One region of the Anaerobacillus sp. genome, then DNA from elsewhere that is predicted to be linked to it. Evidence: predicted binding sites of a transcription regulator. Region 1 holds the regulator's gene; the other holds the start of a gene.

Region 1 (4,503 bases):
GAGATCCAAGAAATCTTCCTTGGAAAGAGTTAAATGTTGATATTATTATTGAAGCAACAGGTAAATTCAAAACAAAGGAAACAGCTTCTTATCACCTTGAAGCAGGTGCGAAAAAGGTCGTTATCACTGCGCCTGGTAAAGACGAGGATGTAACAATTGTTATGGGTGTCAATGAAGATAAGTACGATCACGAAAATCATCATATCATTTCAAACGCATCTTGTACGACAAACTGTTTAGCCCCTGTAGCTAAGGTTATTGATGAGAAATTTGGTATAGAAAGTGGCTTAATGACAACCGTGCATTCTTATACGAATGATCAAAAAAATATTGATAATCCGCACAAAGATCTTCGTCGCGCAAGAGCGTGTGGACAATCGATTATTCCAACTACAACAGGAGCTGCAAAAGCACTTTCATTAGTACTGCCACAATTAGAAGGGAAATTGAATGGTCTTTCGTTGCGTGTTCCGACACCAAACGTTTCATTAGTCGATTTAGTCGCAACAGTTGAAAAAGATATTACAGCTGAAGAAATCAATCAGGCATTTGAGGAAGCAGCTAATGGTCCTTTAAAAGGAATTTTAGGTTTTACGATTGAACCACTTGTATCCATTGACTTTAATGGTAACGAAAATTCTTCGATTATTGATGGTTTATCAACAATGGTAATCGGGAAAAAGCAAATAAAGGTTTTAGCTTGGTATGACAATGAGTGGGGCTATTCTTGTCGCGTTGTTGACCTCGTAAATTATGTAGCAGAAAAAATAAAAACACATACGAAAATTGGTGTTTCTTAATATCTATTATTCGACCAGATAAAGAGGTGTAAAATCACCTCTTTTTTCTGCGTGAAAATATCGGTCGAGTACTTGAGCGAGGAGAAAGAACATCCAACGATTTTTTAATGTGCGATATCAGGTTAATTTACAATTATCTAAAATATGCGCTGGATTTCCTAGAACGAGCCTCTAAAATTCGTTAGAATTTTACAGCGAAGAGAAAGGAAAACCAGCGACTTTTTTTGTGCGATATCAGGTTAATTTACAATTATCTAAAATATGTCGCTGGATTTCCTTGAACAAGCCTCTAAAATTCGTTAGAGTTTTACAGCGAAGAGAGAGGAAATCCAGCGACTTTTTTATGTGCGATATCGGTTAATTTACAAATATCTATAATATGCCGCTGGATTTCCTTGAACAAGCCTCTAAAATTCGTTAGAGTTTTACAGCGAAGAGAAAGGAAAACCAGCGACTTTTCAAAAAAAATATTTTTTTCGTGTTAAAATATATTTTCTATGAGATAATTTAACTTTAATGAAGGATTAAAGTATAATATAGACGAAAGGGCAACCTTTTTAGGAAAAACTAAGACATCATACATAACTTTTTAAGAGGTGACAGTAATGGGATTTAAAGACAAGATTAACAAATTTGTATCTACACATACAGAAACTAGAGAAGCTCATTCTGATGAGGCGTTAAAAACTCGCTACTATAAAGCTATGAAGGATAAGGCATTTAATGAAGTTTTAACGTTATTTGGACAAACTCCTCAGTTTGAGGTGAAATCCAGTTCTACAGAACGTGGAGAGATTATCGTCATTGGGAAAGGGAAAAGAAAAGTATTCTTAGTAGCGACAATTATTATGGTTTCACCACTCAGAACAGCAGTTGATTTTGCAGTAACAACAGAAACAAGTTTGCCATTTGATTTTGGTTACAGTGCCAAAGTAATAAAAGAAATTTATCAAAAACTTGACCAACGTCTAGAATATGTGGGATCTGGCTTAGGGGCTTAAAAAAATGTAGTTTTTTTATTAGCATTTTTACAAACTAGTAAAGAAAATTTTTAAACAAAATCCCCTAAACTACCACTTGTACTTAGAAGTAATTTTTAATATCATTAAGAAATAAGTTAATTGTTATATAAGAAATTTAGGCAAACATATGGAGTTGATGATATGCGCTGTCCAACATGTAATTATAACGGTACGCGAGTACTTGATTCACGTCCAAGCCACGAAGGTCGCTCAATTAGAAGACGACGCGAATGCGAAGAATGTAATTATCGTTTTACTACCTTCGAAACCGTTGAAGAAACACCGCTAATTATTGTTAAGAAGGACGGAAATCGGGAAGAATTTAGCAAAGAAAAGATACTCCGCGGTCTTATTCGAGCCTGTGAAAAACGACCAGTACCACTACAAAAGTTAGAAGATATCGTTGATCAAGTTGAAAAGGACTTGAGGAATGCCGGTGCTGCAGAAGTGAATAGTCACGATGTTGGTGAAATTGTCATGGGATATTTGGCAAATGTTGATGATGTTGCATATGTTCGATTTGCATCTGTTTATCGTCAATTTAAAGATATAAATGTATTTATTGATGAATTAAAAGACCTTTTACAAAAAGGAGAAACGAAATAAAAAGAGCTTAAGATAGACAATCTTTAGCTCTTTTTTTTAGTGAATTAAGATATGTTAATTATATCTTACACAAATCACAAAATTAAACAATTATGGTTGTAAAATTAAAAAGAGTAGGCTCTTAATTAAATGGAAATAATGTTAAAATAGATTAGTAAATTTATAGATATGGGTGATGAAAGAATGGCGTTACATTGGATGCATTTATTACCTATTGATCGTTATGTCGTTCGCACAAGTTCATTTATTAATGGGGTAGATCGGAAAATACTAACCCTATTATACCAACCACTTATTGGTGCTATTGCTCATAGTCTTTATTTAGCTTTACTAAGTGAACTAGAAAGCGATCAGTATACAAGTACGGAAACGACGCATAAAACTTTAATGACGATGATGGGACTTCCTTTAGATAAAATTTATGAGGAACGGAAAAAGTTAGAGGGAATTGGGTTATTAAATGTTTATAAGCATAAACATGATGACGATATTACTTATTTATATGAATTACAAAAACCATTTAGTCCACAAGAGTTCTTTAAGGACGATGTTCTTAGTGTGTATTTGTACAATCGTGTAGGAAAGCATCGCTACCTTCAATTACGAGAGCGTTTTACGATAAGTAAAGTAGATAAAGACGAATTTAAAGATATTACATTATCATTTGGCGATGTATTTACATCTTTGCATCATTCAGAAATTTCTTCTCAACAAGGAGAAATTTCTTCCTCCTTAGCGATTGATCATCAAAATCACGACATAATTAGTAATGATGATGATAAAGGATCATACAAAATTCTAGAAAATGCTTTTGACTTTTCGTTACTTATCGCCTATTTATCGAACATGATAAATCCAACCACTTTGTTGACTGAAAAGGTGAAAGAGACAATTGTCCGTCTAGCCTTTGTCTATCGGATTGATCCTTTTGAGATGAGTAAAATCATTCAAGATTCTCTTCTCCATGATGATACGGTCGATCTTGATGTGATGAGAGAAAAAGTGAAAAACTGGTATAAGTTTACTTATGAGAGTGAACCACCTGGTCTAGGGTTAAGAACGCATCCTGAAAAATATCGGACGATGTCTGACAAAAAGCCAACAAGTGAAGAAGAAGAAATGATATTACATTATGAAACTGTATCCCCACTAACTCTTTTAGAGAGTAAATCTTCTGATGGGGCAAAAGTGCCGTTAGGCGATGCAAGAATTGTAGAAGCGCTGCTATTAGACTATAAACTTCTGCCAGGCGTTGCTAATGTTCTCATCGACTTTATCCTAGAAATTAATGATATGAAATTAACAAAATCGTATGTCGAAAAAATTGCTGGCCAGTGGGCACGTAAAAATGTAAAAACAGTAAAAGAGGCAATGGATTTAGCAAAAGGGGAATACAAAAAGCGTGGCCAGTGGGATCTAGGAATTGCTGAGACTGCTGCTACAAAAGAAAAGCCAGTGAAGCAACGAGCAAATAATTCAAATCGTTACGTTCGAAAAGATCGCCTTCCTAAATGGCTGACAGAAGAGAAAAAAGAGGCAAAGCCACAGCAAGACGATGATATTGCGAAAGTAAAAGAAGAGTTAGAAGAGAAATTAAAACGGTTAAAGTCACAACGAAAACAGGAGGGATAGTAGGTGGAATCGATTCAGCAAACATTTAAAAAAATGAAAAACTCAAAAAGTATTTTAGGGCATTTTCAAGCTTTAAAAGATGATGTTCTTTCAGACAAATGGGTGAACGAATTTATTGCTGCTCATCCAGGTCTTCCTGAAAGTGAACTTGATCGTAATATATCGCGCTTATTCGAATACCGTAATGAGCGAAGAAACTGTCACATTTGTACGAGTTTGCAAGCATGTCCAAACATGATGAAAGGGTATCAGCCTGAACTATATTTAGAAAGACAGCAAATTCAAATTCGTTATAACCTATGCCAGAAAAAGTTGAAAGCAGATGAGAGCAAACGTCAGCATTCTCTAATTAAAAGTTTATTTGTTCCAAAGGAAATCTTACGTGCTACCTTTGATGAACTTGACCAAGATAACCGCTCTAGAATTTTTGCGATTGCCAAAGC
Region 2 (4,503 bases), on a different contig from region 1:
TTACAATAGAAGACGCTGAAATTGCCTTCAAAAGCGGATTTGAAAAGGGACTAGACATTGTTCTAAAACCTTATACGTTATCTGAAGATCAAATTAGTTATGTTCATAAACTCGCCGTAGATCGCTACGCAAACGATGAGTGGAATTTCAGAAAATAAAAAGATTTGGCTACCAATTTTGGTGCCAAATCTTTTTATAAGAAGTATACACTTTTTAGCATTAATTATTTCTCGGTTACGTGCACCGCTCCATTGTGCCGGATTCCTTGTACAAGCCTCTAAAAGTCGTTAATGTTTTACATCGAAGACAAAGGAAATCCAGCGACTTTCATTTTTTACTACTTTGTTTCTTTATCAATAAAGGCTTTAAAGGCATGTTGCAATTCTTTTGTAATAGTTCCTACTGGGAATGTAGCGTTTATATCGCCAATGATCTTAGTGATGGGAGTGATTTCTTGTGTTGTACTAGTTATAAAGGCCTCATCTGCTTCTAATAATTGTTGCATTGAGAAAGCTTCTTCGTTAACAGTAAAACCATTTTCCTTGGCTAGTTTTATTACGATTTGTCTGGTTATTCCGTTTAAGATTAAATTAGTAGGAGGATGAGTCTGTAGTTGTTTTCCCTTTACAATAAATAAATTTGAAGAAGACCCTTCTGTCAAAATCCCATTACGGTGCATAATCGCTTCATGGCAATCGTTGTCAGTTGCTTTTCTTTTTGCCATTATATTTCCTAATAAATTTATAGATTTAATATCACATCGGAGCCAGCGAATATCTTCCGTTAATAAAACACTTACCCCTGCAAGCTTTTGTTCAGTTGGAAAAGCCATTTCACGACAAAAACCCGTGATGAGACCTTCTACATTTCGTTCATAAAGATGGGCTCGTGGGGAAACGCCACGAGTCATTTGTATGTAAATGATCCCATTGATTACTTTATTTTTGATTTTTAACTCGTTTAATTGTTGCTCTAAAACAGTTTTGTCATACGGTAGCTTTATTTCAAGTTTTGAAGCACTTTCCAAGAAGCGTTGTAAATGCTCTTCCATAGCGAATGTATTGCCTTCGTAAATAGGAATAACTTCATAAATTCCATCACCAAAATTATAACCACGGTCCTCCATATCAATGTTTACATGTTCACGTTTAGTAATTTGATCGTTAAATAAGACGTATGACATATTCAGCCCTCCAAAATTATTTTTTTTTAACGACTAAGTGAATTTTTTAATTACCTTAATCGAGCTATATCAATCTAAATGTAGTTGCAAATGGTTTCTTCGCAACTACATTTAGAACTTAAATAGCGAAAACAATGAATGATGAAATTCATTGCCTATATATAGTGACGGTGAAAAAACATTTTTCATGTGTTATTTAAGAACTATTGTAACAAATTTTTTTAAAAAATTTGTAACTAATTTGTTAAGTCCTTGCGTTTATTAGGTATCGTGTTACTAGCGATTTTTGCAAGTGACAAAATAGTTCATAATTCAGGTTATTTTGCGGTTTAAGTCGAAAATTCTATACTTAACTCAGTTTTTTAATATCTTTTAAAGTTGACAAATATCAATTTCTTCTCTCGCATTACAACATATAGTACTTAGGTATGATAATTACATACTATATATTGATTGATCGTAAATTATGTGTTAATCTAAGACAAGCTATTACAACAATGAGATTTGACAACATTTACTAGACTTGGTAACACTAATTTTAACATTTTGGGAGAAGTAGATGATATTAATCTAAAAGGGGAGAATGCGTGTGGCGATGGCAATGTCAAAAGTGATGAAAATTAATGTGGAAAGGCTTAATGAGGATATTAAACAATTTCCGCAAGTTCATGAAATCACACCGGACATGAAAATTCAAAAAAAAGGTGTATCGAGGCTAGTTATGCTAGACCGATATACTTTTAAAGATACAGAAAAAAAGACACTAAAAGAAGGCGATTTCGTTGTCTTAACTGTTAAACAAGATCCCAAATTTCCGTCACGAGGATTTGGCTTTGTGCAGGAAATTAACTGGGCTAAAAATGAAGTTGAGATTTATGTTGATGAGGAATTTCAAGGCGTTCTTGAAGATCCCCAAGAAATGAAAACAGGAATAGTAAAGAGAGCGATAGACTCAATTGAAAAACCACTAGAGATCTATTATGAACAGATTGCTAAACGAAATGCTACAGGCTTAGCTACTGTTGAAACATCAGAAGAACGTCGACAAAAATCGTTTAATGATTTTTATGAAGAATTAGCTAACTTGAACTTTATCCCTGCAGGTCGTGTGCTGTATGGTGCTGGATCAGGGACAGATGTGACTTACTTTAACTGTTACGTTATGCCTTATGTGAAAGATTCAAGAGGTGGAATTTCTGAGCACCGAACACAAGTAATGGAAATCATGAGCCGTGGTGGTGGTGTTGGAACGAACGGTTCAACTTTAAGACCGAGAAATACGTTAGCTAGGGGAGTGAATGGGAAGTCATCTGGCTCAGTTTCTTGGTTAGATGATATTGCTAAATTAACTCACTTAGTAGAGCAAGGTGGCTCGCGCAGGGGTGCACAGATGATTATGTTGTCAGATTGGCATCCTGATATACTTGAATTTATTATTTCGAAGATGCAAAATCCGCGGATCTTACAATTCTTACTAGAACACAGTGAAGATACACAAATTAAACAACTTGTAAAAGATAAACTGAAATTTACGCCTTTAACTGAAACAGAAAAGGCAATGTACCAAGGTATCCTTAACTATCAAACAATCCCTGGTCAAGGTGGATTTGATGAGAAAGTAAACAATGAAGCTTTAGAGAAACTAACATTGGGTGGGACATATAGTGTAAATAACCCAGAATTTTTAACGGGAGCAAACATCTCTATTTGCTTAACGAAGGAATTTATGTCAGCTGTTGAGAACGATGAAGATTATCCACTGCGTTTTCCAGATGTAGAAAATTATTCTAAAGAGGAAATGGAAGCATACAACCGTGATTGGAACAACTACGGCGATGTACGTGAGTGGGAAGCTCTAGGGTTTAAGATTAGGACTTACCGAACAATTAAAGCACGTGAATTATGGAAATTAGTAAATATTTGTGCAACATACTCAGCAGAACCAGGGATTTTCTTCATTGATAATGCCAATGACATGACTAATGCTGTTAGCTATGGACAGAAAGTAGTAGCGACAAATCCGTGTGGTGAGCAACCACTTGCACCATACAGTGTTTGTAACTTAGCTGCAATTAATTTAGGCGCAATGGCCAATAAAGACACGAAACAGGTCGACTTTGAAAAGCTTAGACGTACCGTAGCAGTAGGAATAAGAATGCAAGATAATGTTATTGATGCGACGCCATACTTCCTAGAAGCTAACACAAAAATGGCTAAGGGAGAAAGAAGGATCGGTTTAGGGGTCATGGGTCTTCATGATTTGTTAATCTATACAGAAACAGTTTATGGTTCCCCAGAAGGCAATAGCCTAATTGATCAAATTTTTGAGGAAATAGCTGTAACTGCATATCGTACAAGCATCGAATTAGCAAAAGAAAAAGGGAGTTTCCCATTTTTACTAGGTGAGTCAGATGCCCAAACACAGTTATTACGTGAAAAGTTTATTAATAGTGGTTATATGAAAAAGATGCCGGAAGATATTCGTCAAGATATTCTAAAATATGGTATTCGTAATTCTCATTTACTAACTGTTGCTCCTACGGGCTCAACTGGAACAATGGTTGGGGTATCCACTGGACTTGAACCATATTATTCGTTCTCGTACTACCGCAGTGGACGACTAGGTAAATTTATTGAAGTGAAAGCCGAAATAGTTGAGGAATACTTAAAGCAAAATCCACATGCGGATCCAAACAATTTACCAGAATGGTTTATATCAACGATGGATCTTGCGCCAGAAGCACATGCTGATGTGCAATGTATCATCCAACGTTGGGTTGATAGTTCCCTTTCAAAAACCGTGAATGCACCACGCGGATACTCTGTAGATCAAGTTCAAGCGGTTTATGAGCGACTTTACCGTGGCGGAGCAAAAGGTGGAACTGTATATGTTGATGGGAGTCGTGATGCACAAGTATTGTCATTGACTGCCGAAGAAAATAATTTTGAAGAAGTTCCATTAACAGAGAAGAAACGCGTAAAAAACCAAGTCGTACTAATTGATACAATTGCTGATTTACGTTCAACCTCTGTTACAATTGGTTCTGAAGTTGGAAATACTTGTCCTGTTTGCCGTACTGGAACTGTGGAAGATATTGGTGGTTGTAACACTTGTACAAATTGCAATGCGCAATTAAAATGTGGACTATAAGGTAAGGGCAGGAGAGAACATACTCGTTCTCTCCTTTTTTCCATTTTTGGTTGTATTTGCTCGTCAACAATTAGAAATTATTGTACACCTTAATAAATAGTACAGCTATTACTATTTAAGGTGGAGAGATAAAATGGAACCGTTTATTCCTCAGTTAGTCTATATTGAA

What was found. The regulator NrdR, encoded in region 1, represses ribonucleotide reductase genes. The targets are predictions, from matches to a motif close to AACACNATATATNGTGTT.
Region 2: ACK4M9_RS10270 (vitamin B12-dependent ribonucleotide reductase) is a predicted target of NrdR. The motif match lies at 1,589-1,606, and genes of this name have one in related genera.

Annotation. Positions count from the first base shown of each region.
Region 1 covers NZ_JBKBWN010000004.1:358,052-362,554, forward strand. Annotated here, with positions in the region: gene ACK4M9_RS07795 (glyceraldehyde-3-phosphate dehydrogenase) at 1-800, shown strand, start outside; gene ACK4M9_RS07800 (hypothetical protein) at 1,406-1,801, shown strand; gene nrdR (transcriptional regulator NrdR) at 1,964-2,428, shown strand; gene ACK4M9_RS07810 (replication initiation and membrane attachment family protein) at 2,612-4,060, shown strand; gene dnaI (primosomal protein DnaI) at 4,064-4,503, shown strand, end outside.
Region 2 covers NZ_JBKBWN010000006.1:96,653-101,155, reverse strand. Annotated here, with positions in the region: gene ACK4M9_RS10280 (lipoate--protein ligase family protein) at 1-158, shown strand, start outside; gene dat (D-amino-acid transaminase) at 338-1,183, opposite strand; gene ACK4M9_RS10270 (vitamin B12-dependent ribonucleotide reductase) at 1,779-4,334, shown strand; gene splB (spore photoproduct lyase) at 4,468-4,503, shown strand, end outside.